Regions from separate parts of the Zoogloea sp. JDB1 genome, predicted to be linked through region 3. Evidence: predicted binding sites of a transcription regulator. Region 3 holds the regulator's gene; each other region holds the start of a gene.
The links. The regulator sigma-54, encoded in region 3, starts transcription at its own class of promoters, with help from an activator protein. The targets are predictions, from matches to a motif close to TGGCACGCTTNCTGCTNA.

Region 1 (3,881 bases), 360 kb from region 3:
GAATCGACCGTGAAAGCCCCGGTCCTGCCGGGGGTGGATTGTAACCAAGCCCGGCCGCTTTGACCGGAAACGGGTAGATATGGAGCCCCCGATGCGCCAACTGATCGCCCTCCTGCTCGGCGCCCTGGCCGCCCTCGGCCTGGCCGGCTGCGACGCCGCAAACATGCAAGACCTCAAGCCCGGCGTGTCCACCGGCTACGACGTGCGCACCAAACTCGGCCAGCCCGGTATCGAATGGCGCAACGAGGACGGCAGCGTGACCTGGGAATACACACGTCAGCCCGAAGGCACCGAGTGCTTCATGGCCACCATCGGCCCCGACAACATCCTGCGCAGCCTGGAAAACGTGCTGACCCCGGAGAACTTCGCCCGCGTGCAACCCGGCTGGACCCGCGATCAGGTCCGCCGCCTGCTCGGCAAACCGCGCAGCATCCAGCAATTCGCGCTGAAAAAAGAGGAGGTGTGGGACTGGCGCCTGCCACCAGAATTCAACGCCGCCATTTTTTTCAATATCCATTTCGACCAGAACGGCGTCGTCACGGGCACCAGCCGCAGCACCGAAACACGCGGATAACGACAAAACCACACAAAAACAATAGTTTTGTGGAGAAAGTCCGTCCGCATGTTGCGAATAGCCCTTCAGCATTGAGGGTTTAATCCGTTATAAACGCGCACCGACCCTGCCCCGGAGCCCCCCGTGCGCAACAACCAGCCTGTCAGCCAGAACGAATATGTCATCCCGGATGGCGCGGCAATCATCAGCCGCACCGACCGGGACGGGAAGATCACCGACTGCAACGGCGAATTCCTCGCCGCCAGCGGCTTCACCTACAATGAACTCATCGGTCAGCCCCACAATATCGTCCGCCACCCCGACATGCCGTCGGAAGCCTATCGGGACATGTGGGACACCCTGTTACGCGGCCGCCCTTGGAGCGGCGTCGTCAAGAACCGCCGCAAGAACGGCGACTTCTACTGGGTCAACGCCACCGCCACGCCCCTTCCCGACGGTTCCGGTTACATGTCCGTGCGCATCAAGGCCACGCGCAGCGAGATCAGCGGCGCCGAAGCCCTCTATGCGCAGATGCGGCGCGATCCGAGCATCCTGTTGCAGGAAGGACGTCTCGCCCCCCGCGGCATCGCCGCGCTGGCACAACGGATCGTTCCAGCCCTCAGCATCGGCACCCGCATCTATCTGCTCACAGCCTTCGTGGCAGCCATCGGTGCCGGTTTCGGTATCGTCGGGCTCAACGACGCGGCACAGGCCCGCGATGCACTGAAACAACACCAGAGCGCACAAGCCGGACTCGTGCAACAGGTCGCCTCCCTGAGCGCCCAATTGCGGGCCAACGGCAGCCTCGACGCAGGCGGGCTGGACCAGCTCGGTGAAACGCTGCGCCACCAGGGAGACGTGGCCCAGGCCGAATACGCCCGTGCCGAAGCCCACTACCAGGACCTCCTGCAGTTGTTCATCGGACTCGGCGCAATCGGCCTGCTCGCCGCTGCACTGGGGTCCGCGGCACTGGCTCACCGCCTGCGTCAGTCCGTTGACGCTGGCAAGGGTGTTGCCGAGGCCATTGCCAGCGGCAACCTGCTGCAACCTCTCCCCCAGGCCGGATACGATGAACTGGGTGCCCTAATCATCCACCTGGCGGTCATGCGCAACAACCTGCACGAGCTGATCGCATCGATCCGCAACCAGGTCACCGCGCTACTCACCAACGCCCGCCAGCTCAGCCAGACCGCCAGCGACACTCACCGGCTCGCCGAAGATCAGTCCGAATCGGCGTCGGCAATGGCCGCGGCCGTGGAGCAACTGTCGGTCTCCATCGACCACATCGGCGACCACGCCCGTGAATCACGGGAACTCTCGGAAGGCTCGGGCAGCCAGGCCAGCAGCGGTGCCAGAGTCATTACCGCGGCGGCCGGCGAGATGCGCGCCATCGCCGAATCGGTGAACGAGTCGGCCAACTCCGTACGCGATCTCGAAAGCCTGTCCGGTGACATCTCGATGATCGTCGGCGTGATCCGCGACATCGCCGACCAGACCAACCTGCTCGCCCTCAACGCCGCCATCGAGGCAGCCCGCGCCGGCGAATCGGGACGTGGCTTTGCCGTCGTCGCCGATGAAGTACGCAAACTGGCCGAGCGCACCACCAACTCCACCGCCGAGATCACCACGATGATCGAGCGCATCCAGAGCGCGACCCGCGGCGCGGCCGACGACATGGAGGCCGGCGTCACGCGGGTGGCCCGCGGCGTCTCGCTGGCCGCCGAGGCCGGCGCCACGGTCGGCAGCATCCAGGACAGTACCCAGCGCGTGCTTGCCTCGGTGGCCGGCATCACGCTGGGTCTCGAGGAACAATCGACCGCCGCCCGGGACATCGCGCAGCGGGTCGAACGCATTGCCGGCACCTCCGAATCCAACGCCGCCAGCGCCGCCACACTGACCCGCGCGGCAAGCGAACTGGCCGAACTGTCCCGCCAGCTGGAAGTCGTATCCGGACGCTTTCGCATCGCCTGATGCAACGCCAGGTGCTCCATCGTGCACTTCGCATGGAGCATATGTATCGAAATTAAACACTTCAACAGCCTGGTCATTGCGCTGCACAAAATTTGGACAACTCCGCCAAGCCACTGATAAACAAGACGTTTGAATCCATAACCAGACCTGATCCGATACTGGCATGCCCCCTGCTGAATAAGGTTCAGCGCTGCACGAAGCGTTTTCGAACCGACACCTGGAGGAGATACCCATGCTGTACGCATTGCCCGGCTCTGCCGACGCCAAGGTCCAATACAAGTCCAAGTACGACAACTTCATCGGCGGCAAGTGGGTCGCTCCGGTCAAGGGCGAGTACTTCGACGTCGTCACCCCGATCACCGGCAAGCCTTACACCCAGGCTGCCCGCTCCGGCGCCGAAGACGTCGAGCTGGCCCTCGACGCCGCCCACGCCGCCGCCGACAAGTTCGGCCGCACCCCGGCTGCCGAGCGTGCCAACCTGCTGCTGAAGATCGCCGACCGCCTCGAAGCCAACATCGAGAAGCTGGCTTACGCCGAAACCGTTGATAACGGCAAGGCCATCCGCGAAACCCTGAACGCCGACATCCCGCTGGCTGTCGACCATTTCCGCTACTTCGCCGGTTGCCTGCGCGCCCAGGAAGGCGGCATCTCCGAGATCGACGAAAACACCGTCGCCTACCACTTCCATGAGCCCCTGGGCGTCGTCGGCCAGATCATCCCCTGGAACTTCCCGATCCTGATGGCCGCCTGGAAGCTGGCTCCCGCCATCGGCGCCGGCAACTGCGTGGTCCTGAAGCCGGCCGAGTCGACCCCGATCTCCATCCTGATCCTGACCGAGCTGATCGCCGACCTGCTGCCGCCGGGCGTGCTGAACATCGTCAATGGCTACGGCCGCGAAGCCGGCATGCCGCTGGCCACCAGCCGCCGCATCGCCAAGATTGCCTTCACCGGCTCCACCGCCACCGGCCGCGTGATCGCCCAGGCCGCTGCCACCAGCCTGATTCCCGCCACCCTGGAACTGGGCGGCAAGTCCCCCAACATCTTCTTCGAAGACATCATGGCGGCCGACGACGCCTTCCTCGACAAGGCTGTCGAAGGCATGGTGCTGTTCGCCTTCAACCAGGGCGAAGTGTGCACTTGCCCGTCCCGCGCCCTGATCCAGGAGTCGATCTACGACCGCTTCATGGAAAAGGTGCTGGCCCGCGTCAAGGCCATCAAGCAACTCAGCCCGCTCGACACCGACAGCATGATGGGTGCCCAGGCCTCCCAAGACCAGCTGAACAAGATCATGTCCTACATGGAAATCGGTCGCCAGGAAGGCGCCGAGTGCCTGATCGGTGGCGATCGCACCCATATG
Region 2 (3,881 bases), 690 kb from region 3:
TGATCCGTGACAAGGCGCATGCCTTCAGCCAGGACGGTGGCCTCGCCGTGCTGTACGGCAACATCGCCGAGAAGGGCTGCATCGTGAAGACCGCTGGCGTCGACGAGTCGATCTGGCAATTCACCGGCCGTGCCCGAGTGTTCGAGAGCCAGGAAGATGCGGTGGCCGGTATCCTCGCCGACCAGATCGTCGCTGGCGACGTGGTGGTGATCCGCTACGAAGGCCCGAAGGGCGGCCCCGGCATGCAGGAAATGCTCTACCCGACCAGCTACCTGAAGTCCAAGGGCCTGGGCAAGAGCTGCGCGCTGCTCACCGATGGGCGCTTCTCCGGCGGCACCTCCGGCCTGTCCATTGGCCACGCCTCGCCGGAAGCGGCCTGCGGCGGTGCGATCGGCCTGGTGGAAGAGGGTGACACCATCGAGATCGACATCCCCAACCGCCGCATCCACCTGGCGGTGTCCGGCGAGGTGCTGGCCGCCCGCCGTGCCGCCCAGGACGCCCGTGGCTGGAAGCCGGCCAATCGTGTCCGCCACGTGTCCGCCGCACTGCAGGCCTACGCGGCGCTCACCACCAGTGCCGATACCGGCGCGGTGCGCGACGTGACGCAGATCCAGCGCTGAGTCAGGTTTCCGCGTGATCTAAAGACAAAGCCCGGCGAAAGCCGGGCTTTGTCTTTTTGGCGTGAGTTCAATCGCCCGCAACTTTGCTCTGGCTGCGGATGACGAATGAGTTCGCTCCCGCAGTCTGTCGTGTCGCCCCGTGTCGCCGAAACCTAGCGCGCCAGCTCTTCCAGCGACGCTTGCAGCTTTGGCACGAACAGCGCGTCCTGCTCGCTGATCTGGGCAAGGGCGTAGCGGATCAGCTGGGGGCCTGCGGCGATGGCATCCGGCGTGTTGTCCAGCTCGGCGGCGAAGCGGCCGATGCTGCTGGCCACCAGCCGCGTGATGCGCGGGTTTTCGCCAAAAACGCGGGCCGTGCCGATGGCGTTGCTGATCAGCGCGGCGGTGGCCTCGAAGTGATCGGGTTTCGGCTTGGTCATGGCGTGTCCTTCAGGAACGATTTTCAGTCCGCGTGAACGTCGTCGGCCGCCCGGTTCGCGCCGTAGTTGCGCAGCCGGTTTTCCGCAGCGACGCCGAGGATCTTCAGCAGCCAGGGCGGCGGCGAGTTCTCCATGGCGTGCTGGAACTTGGCGATCACCTCGTCTGCAGTGCCGCCTTCCGCCAGCTTGATCGGGTAGATGTCGGCACGGATGATCTTGGCCGCCGCCGGGCCGCCGACGGACACCACATACACCACGTGGCAGTCGCCGATGAGCTGAGCGCGGAACAGGTTCTTGTCCGGCGCGAAATCCGCCTCGGCGGTGTGGCGGACGTCGATCAGGCGGCTCTCGGTGGGCGACACCTGGTAGACCAGGAAGCGCAGGCAGGAGCCGAAGTGGCCGTTGAGCGCCAGGCCGAAGTCGGAGGCGATGGCGACGCGTACCGAGCCCGGCATGTCGCCTTCGTTGTAGGGCTCGAGCGGCGGCAGGCCTTCATCGTCGTCGGCGTCGCCCCACAGGATGCGCACGGCCAGCTTCATGGCTTCCAGGCCGATGCCGATGTCCTCGCCGTCCTCTTCGCCGTCGAGGCTACCGAAGCCGGTTTTCAGATGGGTGACGGTGATGTTGCGCAGGGTCTCGGTGTCGATGCTGTCGCCGAGGCATTCCTGCAGCACTTCGATGAGGCGGGTCAGGCCGATGTTGGGCATGGCCCGCGCGGCAAGGGCCACCCGGAGGGCAGCCTCGCGGGTGATCTTTTCGGGTTTTTCCATGGGGGACTCCGCTCGCTTGTGATGTTTCCCCGGCTATCAGCAGATACAGTGCCAGCTCCCGGGGTGTCGTCAGGCATGTCGTTCAAGTGCTTGTCGGCAAAGCGGAAGTTGGCGGATGCCGGAGCCCGTCCGACGGCTGGCGATGTGTCGTTTCAACGACAAAGCCCGCATCCGGCGTGGCGGGAAAGCAGCGGCTGGATGTCGCCTTCCCGACAAGCCGGGGGCGTCAACGGGGCCGGAATGCCGCACCGGAGGCGCTATCCGAGCCTGGGAGGGCGTGGATCGAAGATTGCTATGCCTTGTTCGACACCGCCGGATTGCGGCGGTCTTCGACAATGCGACAGCGGGAGACCCACATGGATGCAAGAGTTAGCGTGAAGGACAGGAACGGCCGGGCGGTCACCGTGGGCGAACATGTGCGGATCCTGTCCGTTTCGCCGGATCCGGACATGGACGAGGACGAACTGGACATGATCATGTTCATGGTCGGGGCCATCTCCGAGGTGGAGAAGATCGACGAGGAGGGCCGCGCCTGGGTGACCATGTGGTGGAACTGCGTGGAGACGACGGCGGTGAGCAGCGTCGGTCTGTTCCCCCATGAAATGGAATGGGTGCCGCCGGAGCTGGGTTGAATTATCTGTGTGACGTGGTGTGTTGAACCGTCAAGATTAAATGGGAATATGTCGATAAAGTCATATTCCTCATTTTTCTGGCGGTTCCGCTGAATCGCCTCACAGATCATGTTCGCCCGACTGTCCATCAAAACCCGTCTTTTTCTGCTTCTTCTCCTGAATGGGCTCCTGTTTATTGCCGCCGTTGGCGCGCTGCTTCTGCAGATGGACTGGAATCAGGAGCGAATCACCCGTTTTCTTGACTCCGATCTCGCCCTCGAACGTAACCTCGGTGACGCCTATTCTCAGGGGCTCCAGATCGGTCAGGCGCTACGCAACATCCTTCTCGATCCAGCCAATGAAAAGGGCTATGCGAATTACAACAAAGCTCGGGCGCAATTCGACGAAGCCATGCAAGCCATCGCCAGAGCGGATGGAATGGCGAGTCGCCGGGAAATCGTGGCTGCGGCCGAGGCCTGGCGCCCGCTCCGGGATGAGGTGCTGGGGCGTGTCAAGCGCGGTGAACTGGAGGCAGCCAAGGCTTATCTGGTTGGTGACGAAACGCCGCGCTGGCGGGGCCTGCGGGAGGGCTTGCTGAAGGCCCGCGAGGATGCTCGCCAGCGTGCCCAGGAAACCCGCCAGATTCTCGATGATGGGTACAAGAATGCGCGGGCAAAGGCTTTTGCGCTGGGAACGGTCTTGCTGTTGCTGAGCTTGGCGGTCACGACCTGGATCAGCCAGGGGCTTTTACGGCAGCTCGGTGGTGAGCCGGCCGTGGCTGTGACGGTGGTGCGGCGCATTGCCCATGGCGACCTGTCCGAAAGAGTACCGCTTTCGCCGGGCGAGGATGGCTCCAGCCTGCTTGCGGCCATGCAGAACATGCAGGTTGACCTGTCAGCGGAAATTGGAAAGGTGAGGGATACCGCCGGGCGCTTGAGCAACACCGTCGATGTGGTGCGGGGGAATTCGGATGCCGTGACCCGCGTGTCCCGCGCCCAGAATGACGCGTCGGTAGTCATGGCCAACGCCATCGGTACCCTGGCGCACAGTATCGGTGACGTGGACCAGGGCGCAGCCGAGGCCGGTCGCCTGGCCAGTGCAAGTACCGAGGGGGCCCAGCGTACGATTGCCCGCATCGCGGATGTTGAAGCGGTAATCGGAGATATGGCCGGCCGGATGCAGGCGTCCGCTGAGATCATCGAGCAACTGGGGGGACAGTCCCATGAAATCTCCCAGATTGTCACTGCCATCAAGGAGATTGCGGATCAGACCAACCTGCTGGCCTTGAATGCTGCGATCGAGGCTGCCCGGGCGGGAGAGCAGGGACGAGGGTTTGCGGTCGTTGCCGACGAGGTACGTAAGCTCTCGGAGCGGACCGGGACGGCCACGCAGGAAATCGCTTCCATGATTTCCCGTCTCCAGCAGAGCAGCCGCGGCGCTGTCGAGAGTGTCTCGGAGACG
Region 3 (3,881 bases):
CCGGTAATGAACACGCCGAGGCCCAGCACGTCCATCAGCACCCCGTGCAGCGCGACCCTTTCGGCTAACTGTCGCGACAGGTAGCTGCGCAGCAGGTCGATGACGTTGGCGGACGGCAGCGGGCTTGCGAAGAGGGCGATGTCCTCGTTCGCGCACAGCGTGCGGATGATGCTCGGGATCTCCTCATCGTCGGCGACGATGAGCGCCGGCGGGGCGTAGGAGAGAATCTCCCGGACGTGGTGGATGACCTTCTCGCGGGTTTGGCGGCGGGCCCAAGCCATCTCGGAGGCGCCGAGGATCTGCAGGCGGTCCGGGTGGATCAGGTTGAGGTGGCCGACCATGTCGGCGGGCCAGATACGGTCTTCGGAGACCGAAATGCGGGTCGCCAGGCTGCCGCATATATGGCGCAGCCGGAGGCGCTCCAGATTGTCGTCAAACAGCCGGCTGACCGTCGTCTGACGCATGGCTGCCCCATTGGGCGAAAAGGGTATGGGCGGCCTGGGCATCGGGCGCGCTCATTAATTGTTCTCGGAAGCTGCGGTCGCTGAACATCTGAGCCAGTTCGGACAGCAGTTGGAGGTGGTGCTCGTTGGCCTGCTCGGGTACCAGCAGCACGAACAGCATCGATACGGGACGCCCGTCGGGGGCGTCGAAGGGAACCGGGTCGGCGAGGCGGATGAACGCACCCAGCGCCTCCTTGAGGCCCTTGATACGGCCGTGAGGAATGGCGATGCCCTGGCCGAGGCCGGTCGAGCCGAGCTTCTCGCGGGCAAACAGGCTGTCGAAGACGGTGCTGCGGCCGATGCCGTGGTTGTTCTCGAACAGCAGGCCGGCTTGCTCGAAAGCGCGCTTCTTGCTGCTCGCCTCGAGTCCGACGACTACATTGGTCGGCGGCAGAAGTTTGGCGATGAGGTTCATGCGAGGACTCTCCCGTGTGCGGAACGGGCCGACACAGGTTGCCGGTGAAAGGCGATTCAGGAAGATCCGGAGGCGGAGGCCGCCGGGGCCGTTGTGTCAATTGGGGCGCATTATAGCCACAACGGTCCCGGGGAAAAGGGTATTACTCGACGCCGGGAATCAGGACTCGGCGAGGTGCTGCTTCAGGGAGTCGTGACCGTGGTCGCTGGTCTTGTCCTTGTACTTCAGGACCTGACGATCAAGCTTGTCGATCAGCCCGTCGATGGCTGCGTACATGTCGGCATCTTCGTTCTCGACGTAGATGTCCTTGCCGCGCACGTGCACGGTGACTTCGGCCTTCTGACGCAGCTTTTCCACCGAGAGGATCACGCCGACGCTGGTGACGTTGTCGAAGTGACGGATCACGCGGTCCAGCTTGCTCGTGACGTACTCGCGGATGGCCGGCGTAACTTCGACGTGATGCCCCGTGATGTTGAGGTTCATGGTTGCTACCTTTCTGTCAGATGGTTTTGCGCAGACTGACCGGCGGAATATCGAGGGACTCGCGGTATTTTGCAATTGTCCGACGAGCCACGACGATACCCTGCTGGCCCAACAACTCGGCAATCTTGGCGTCGGACAAGGGTTTCTTCTTGTCTTCCGCTCCCACGAGCTGGCGAATCAGCGCCCGAATCGCCGTCGAGGAAGCAGCCCCACCGCTGTCGGTGGCAACGTGACTGCCGAAAAAATACTTGAACTCGAAAATGCCCCGCGGTGTGGCCATGTACTTTTGGGTGGTCACCCGCGAAACGGTGGATTCGTGTAGATCCAGTTGTTCGGCAATTTCCCGCAGGGTCAGCGGTCGCATTGCCACATCGCCATAATCGAAGAACTGGCGCTGGCGGTCAACGATCGCTTGCGAAACCCGCTGGATGGTGTCGAAACGCTGTTGCACGTTCTTGATCAGCCAGCGCGCCTCCTGCAGGTGGCTGGACAGGGAACCGCTGGCGCCACGGTTGTCGCGCAGGATCTGGGCATACAGCTGGTTGATGCGCAAACGCGGCATCGCATCTGGGTTGAGGCTGACGACCCAGTTGCTGCGCTGTTTGCGGACCACCACGTCGGGCACCACGTAGCGGGTGTCGGCCTGGGAGAACTGGGCACCGGGGCGCGGGTTGAGGCCGAGGATCAGGGCGTGGGCTTCGCGCAGGGTGTCGTCGCTGCAGCGCAGTGCGCGCTTGATCTTCAGGAAGTCGCGGGCGGCGAGCAGTTCGAGATGCTCGCTGACGATTGCGATGGCCAGTTCACGGGCCTCGCTGGGGGGCAGGGTGTGCAACTGCAGGGCCAGACACTGGCCCACGTCCTGGGCGCCGATGCCGGCCGGGTCCAGGCTCTGGATCTGGCGCAGGGCGATCTTGAGATCGTCCAGTTCGATTTCCAGTTCGGGGGGCAGCAGCGGCAGCAGATCGGCCAGATCCTGGCTGAGGTAGCCGTCGTCGTCGAGGGCCTCGATGAGGAAGCGCACCAGCGCCCGGTCCCGGTCGGACAGCGGCGTCAGCGCAACCTGGGCGTCCAGGTGGTCGCGCAGGGACGGCACGGCGGCCTGGAACTCCTGGAAGTCGGTCTCGTCATCGTCGTCGCGTTGCCCACCACTGCCCGCTGCAGCCCATTCACCGGCTTCGCCGCTGCTGTCGAAATCATGGTCCGGTTCGCGCTCGCGTTCCGACTCCCGGGATTGCTCCTGCTCGCGTTCGTGCGCGGCTTCGCTGCCTGCCGGCGCCACGGGGCCGGGGGCCTCGACGCGGCTCGAGCCAAGGTCGCCCTCGGGCTCTTCCCGCTCGAGCATGGGGTTTTCCAGGAGGATCTTCTCGATCTCCTGGTTGAGTTCGAGGGTCAACAACTGCAGCAGCTTGATGGACTGCTGCAGCTGAGGTGTCAGCGCGAGATGCTGGGAGAGTTTTAGCTGGAGGCTGGGCTTCATGAGTCGTATCGGGCCTCAGAGCCTGAAGTGCTCGCCGAGGTATACCTGGCGGACCTGTTCGTTGTGAACGATCTCGTCCGGGCGGCCACTGGCCAGCACCTCGCCGGCGTTGATGATGAAGGCACGGTCGCAGATGCCGAGGGTTTCACGGACGTTGTGGTCGGTGATCAACACACCGATCCCCTTGTCCTTCAGGAAGCGGATGATCTTCTGGATGTCGATGACGGCGATCGGGTCGACGCCGGCGAAGGGTTCGTCGAGCAGGATCAGGCGCGGGTCGGTGGCCAGGGCACGGGCGATCTCGCAGCGTCGGCGTTCGCCGCCGGACAGGGAGATGGCGGTGCTGTCGCGCAGGTGCTCGATGCCCAGCTCGTTCAGCAGCTCGTCAAGGCGGCTGGCGATCTGCGCCTTGGAGAGGCTCTGCAACTCGAGCACGGCCTGAATGTTCTCGGCCACCGTCAGCTTGCGGAAGACACTCATCTCCTGCGGCAGGTAGGACAGGCCCAGGCGTGCGCGCTGGTGGATCGGGCGATGGGTCAGCACCTCGTCGTCGAGGGTGATCTCGCCGCCGTCGGCGGCCACGAGACCGACGATCATGTAGAAGCAGGTGGTCTTGCCGGCGCCGTTGGGGCCGAGCAGACCGACGACCTCGCCGCTGCCGACGTTGAAGGAAACGTCGTGAACGACCGTGCGGGCCTTGTACTTCTTGCGTAGGTTGCTGACTTTAAGCAGGCTCATCGCCGGGGTGTTCTTTCAGGACTCTACGAATGATTTCGGTGGAAAAGCCGCGACCTTGAAGGAATCTCGCCTGCCGTGCCCATTCTCGCGCGTCTGCGGGTGGTGTGGTGAATTTTCGGCGGTGGATGTCGCGGGCACGTTCGAGTTCGCTTTCGCCGGTGTTTTCGTCGATCGCGTCGCCGATCAGTTCGGAGGATACGCCACGGCGGCTCAGTTCCAGTTTCAGGCGGGCGGCGCCGAAGCGGCTGGCCTTGGCGCGCACGTA
Region 4 (3,881 bases), 1.7 Mb from region 3:
AATCATGCGTCCTCCTGGCCGTGCTGGTAGCCGAGGGCGAATGAGTTCGCCCCCGCAAGGGGGGCGAGTTTCGGGCCGAAGAGGGGAAGGTCAGGCTGCGGCGGTAACGCCTTCGTCGACCGGCAGGGCTTCGTCTTCGTCGTCGAAGGCTTCATTGACCGGGACGATGGCGTTTTCCCACTTGGCGACGACGCTGGTGGCGATGGCGTTGCCGAGCACGTTGGTCACGGTGCGGCCCATGTCGAGGAAGTGGTCGATGCCCAGCACCAGCAGCAGGCCGGCTTCCGGCAGGTTGAACATCGGCAGCACCGCTGCGACGACGACCAGCGAGGCGCGCGGCACGCCGGCGATGCCCTTGGAGGACACCATCAGCACCAGCAACATGGTGATCTGCGTCGTCAGGCTCATTTCGATGCCGTAAGCCTGGGCGACGAACAGCGCCGCGAAGGTGGTGTAGATCATCGAGCCGTCCAGGTTGAAGGAGTAGCCCAGCGGCAGCACGAAGCTGGTGATGCGGTTCTTGATGCCGAACTTCTCGAGCTGCTCCATCAGCTTCGGGTAAGCCGATTCGCTGCTTGCCGTCGAGAAACCAAGCAGCATCGGGCCGCGGATCAGCTTGAGCAGGCGGAAGATGTTCTTGCCGAGCACGAAGTAGCCGGCGGCGATCAGCACGAGCCACAGGGCTGCCAGCGCAGCGTAGAAGCTGAGCAGCAGCTTGCCGAAGACGAGCAGCATGCCCAGACCGTTGGTGGTGATGATGCCGGCGACAGCGCCGAAGACGCCGACCGGGGCGAAGCGCATCACGTAGTCGGTGACCTTGAGCATCACATGGACGACTTCTTCCATGGTGCACACCAGGCTGCGCGCCGTCTGGCTGTGCAGGTGGCCCAGGGCAGTGCCGAAGAAGACCGCGAAGACCAGGATCTGCAGGATTTCATTGGCCGCCATCGCTTCGAAGATGTTCTTCGGGAAAACGTGGGTGATGAAGTCCTTCAGGTTCAGTGCGCTGGTCTTCAGGTTGGTGGCAGTGCCGGCCTCGGGCAGCGGCACGTTGAGGCCGGTGCCAGGCTGCAAGATGTTGGCGAAGAGCAGGCCGAGCAGCAGCGAACAGAACGAGGCGCCAACGAACCAGCCGAGGGCCTTGAGGCCGATGCGGCCGACCGTCTTGGTGTCGCCCATGCCGGCTAGGCCGGCAACCAGGGTCGCGAAGACCAGCGGGGCGATGATCATCTTGATCAGGCGCAGGAAGACGTCGGTCAGGATGCCGAAGTAGGAGGCGATCTCCTTGGCCTGGGCGGGGGTGGCGGCCAGCGTGTTGCAGGCGTAGCCGACAATGATGCCGAGCACCAGGGCGATCCCGATCAGGGTCGTCAGCCGGTTCATTTTCATGATGTTCTCCTTGGTTCCAGAAAGGGACGGGCGCTCAGGCGGCCCGGGCCGGGATCATTTGCGGCTTGGTCAGAATTTCGGGGCGCAGCACCTCGGCCAGCGCTTCGGCGCTCATCAGGCCGCGGTTGAGCACGATCTCGGCGACGCCCCTGCCGGTGGCGTGTGCCTCGGCGGCCACGTCGGTGGCGTTGGCGTAGCCGATGTAGGGGTTCAGCGCGGTGACGATGCCGATGGAGCGCTCGACGCTGGCGCGCAGGGCATCCCGATTGGCGGTGATGCCGTCCACGCACAGGTCGGCCAGCGTGGTGCAGCCGCGGGACAGGTGCAGCACGCTCTTGAACAGGCTGTGGGCGATGATCGGTTCGAAGGCGTTGAGCTGCAGCTGGCCGGCTTCGGCGGCGAAGGTGACGGTCATGTCGTTGCCGATCACTTCGAAGGCGATCTGGTTCACCACTTCCGGGATCACCGGATTGACCTTGCCCGGCATGATCGAGGAGCCGGCCTGGCGCGGCGGCAGGTTGATTTCGCAGAAGCCGGCGCGGGGGCCGGAGGAGAGCAGGCGCAGATCGTTGCAGACCTTGGACAGCTTGGCGGCGACGCGCTTGAGCACGCCGGACAGCTGGATGAAGGAGCCGCAGTCCTGAGTGGCTTCGATGAGGTTCGGCGAGGTAACGACCGGGATGCCGCTGACTTCGGCGAGGCGGCGGCACACCAGGCCGGCGTAGTCCGGGTGGGCGTTGATGCCGGTGCCGATGGCGGTGGCGCCGAGGTTGATTTCGCGGATCAGCAGCGCGGCTTCCTTCAGACGCTCCTCGTCCTCGCCGAGCATGGTGGCGTAGGTGGAGAACTCCTGGCCGAGGGTCATCGGCACCGCGTCCTGCAGTTGGGTGCGGCCCATCTTCAGCACGTCGGCGAATTCGGTGGCCTTGCGCTCGAAGGCGAAGCGCAGATGGGCCATGGCGTCCACCAGTCGGAAGATGCCCACGTAGGTGGCCAGCTTGAGCGCGGTGGGATACACGTCGTTGGTGGACTGGCTCATGTTGACGTGTTCGTTGGGGTGCAGGAACAGGTACTCCCCACGCCGGTGCCCCAGGATCTCCAGTGCCCGGTTGGCGATCACCTCGTTGGCGTTCATGTTGGTGGAGGTGCCGGCGCCGCCCTGGATGACGTCCACCACGAAGTGCTCGTGGAACTGGCCGGCAATCACTTCGCGGCAGGCCTTGACGATGGCCTCGGTCCGCTCGCTGTCGAGCAGGCCCAGTTCCTGGTTGGCCTGGGCGGCGGCGAGCTTGATCTGGGCGAGGGCACGCACCAGATCCGGATAGGCGGCGATGGAGATGCCGCTGATGTTGAAGTTCTCCAGGGCCCGCAGGGTGTGCACGCCGTAGTAGGCGGCGGTGGGGACCTGGCGGTCGCCGAGCAGGTCGTGTTCCGTGCGGTAGATGGCGGTGGTGGTCATACGTGTCTCCAATGCTTTTGAATGTCGTTTGCCGGGCCGTGGAGAGGCCGTCGTACCCATTCATTTGCAGGAGCTGTGCCACCGCCCGGACCTCGATCCGAGTTTTTATATGTATGTTTTTAAAGGGTTTTGTTTTCTCTGGTTACGGGTTCGTTCGGATTCCCGGAAAGGGGGCGAAAAAAGCATCCGGAAATCCGAACGCCGCGAAGGTGGGGCGGGCTCAGTACCAGTTCGAATCGTCGTCGTCGGTCGCCTTGCGGGCAGCGGCCTTTACGCGGACGGCTTCCTCGCGCAGGAAGGTGACGATCTGCCAGATCTCCTCTTCGCCGAGGGCCATGCCGAAGGAGCCCATCTGCGTGTTGGGGCGGCCCTTGGAGATGGTGTCGAACATGAACTTGTCGGAGTTGGGGCCGCCGGGGGCCCAGGCGCCGCGTACGAGCTGCGGGCACTTGCCACCGTGGCCGCGGGTGTTGTGGCACTGCTGGCAGTTGCGGCCGAACAGTTCCTCGCCCTTGCGGGCGGCTTCGGCATTGCCGGCGAGGGGATTGGCCGACGCGGCGGCTGCAGGTGCGCCACCGGCCGGCGTCACACCGAAGGCGTGGGCCAGGCCGCTGAGCCCGAGGGCGAGGCACAGGCCAATGGCGGAGGCCCGCTGCCGGACGGCACGGGCGGTGAGGGATGTGGGGGAGGTGCGGGGTGTCATGGTTCTCTGGTGTGGGGTCGTTGGTTTGATCACGGCGCCAGGCCGTGGGTCCTCAGGATTGCGTCGAGGCGGCCGTCGCTGCGCAGGCTGTTCACTGCGGCATTGACGTCGGCCAGCAGGGCCGCGTCGCTGCGGCGCAGCGCGAAGACGAAGCGGGTGCGGCCGGCGTCGGGCAGCGACAGGCCGTCGATGGTTGGGGCCTTGCCCAGCCGCCGGGCCTCGGCAAGGGCCGGTTGCCACAGCGCGGCGGCGTCCACGCTGCCGCTGGCGAGGGCGGCCAGCAGTGCGGCGTTGCTGCCGTAGGGCACCCGGTGCAGGTGCTGCTGGAAC

Region 1: exaC (acetaldehyde dehydrogenase ExaC) is a predicted target of sigma-54. The motif match lies at 2,684-2,701, and genes of this name have one in related genera.
Region 2: AC1PPK_RS08820 (dinitrogenase iron-molybdenum cofactor biosynthesis protein) is a predicted target of sigma-54. The motif match lies at 1,846-1,863, and genes of this name have one in related genera.
Region 4: aspA (aspartate ammonia-lyase) is a predicted target of sigma-54. The motif match lies at 2,912-2,929, and genes of this name have one in related genera.

Annotation. Positions count from the first base shown of each region.
Region 1 covers NZ_CM161496.1:1,656,521-1,660,401, reverse strand. Annotated here, with positions in the region: gene bamE (outer membrane protein assembly factor BamE domain-containing protein) at 92-574, shown strand; gene AC1PPK_RS07345 (methyl-accepting chemotaxis protein) at 698-2,524, shown strand; gene exaC (acetaldehyde dehydrogenase ExaC) at 2,757-3,881, shown strand, end outside.
Region 2 covers NZ_CM161496.1:1,989,629-1,993,509, forward strand. Annotated here, with positions in the region: gene ilvD (dihydroxy-acid dehydratase) at 1-620, shown strand, start outside; gene AC1PPK_RS08815 (hypothetical protein) at 773-1,039, opposite strand; gene AC1PPK_RS08820 (dinitrogenase iron-molybdenum cofactor biosynthesis protein) at 1,063-1,809, opposite strand; gene AC1PPK_RS08825 (hypothetical protein) at 2,166-2,441, shown strand; gene AC1PPK_RS08830 (methyl-accepting chemotaxis protein) at 2,550-3,881, shown strand, end outside.
Region 3 covers NZ_CM161496.1:1,297,608-1,301,488, forward strand. Annotated here, with positions in the region: gene hprK (HPr(Ser) kinase/phosphatase) at 1-464, opposite strand, end outside; gene ptsN (PTS IIA-like nitrogen regulatory protein PtsN) at 433-918, opposite strand; gene hpf (ribosome hibernation-promoting factor, HPF/YfiA family) at 1,078-1,401, opposite strand; gene AC1PPK_RS05700 (RNA polymerase factor sigma-54) at 1,418-2,878, opposite strand; gene lptB (LPS export ABC transporter ATP-binding protein) at 2,894-3,616, opposite strand; gene recX (recombination regulator RecX) at 3,603-3,881, opposite strand, start outside.
Region 4 covers NZ_CM161496.1:5,223,261-5,227,141, reverse strand. Annotated here, with positions in the region: gene AC1PPK_RS23780 (dicarboxylate/amino acid:cation symporter) at 91-1,389, opposite strand; gene aspA (aspartate ammonia-lyase) at 1,424-2,848, opposite strand; gene AC1PPK_RS23770 (c-type cytochrome) at 3,069-3,551, opposite strand; gene AC1PPK_RS23765 (transporter substrate-binding domain-containing protein) at 3,581-3,881, opposite strand, start outside.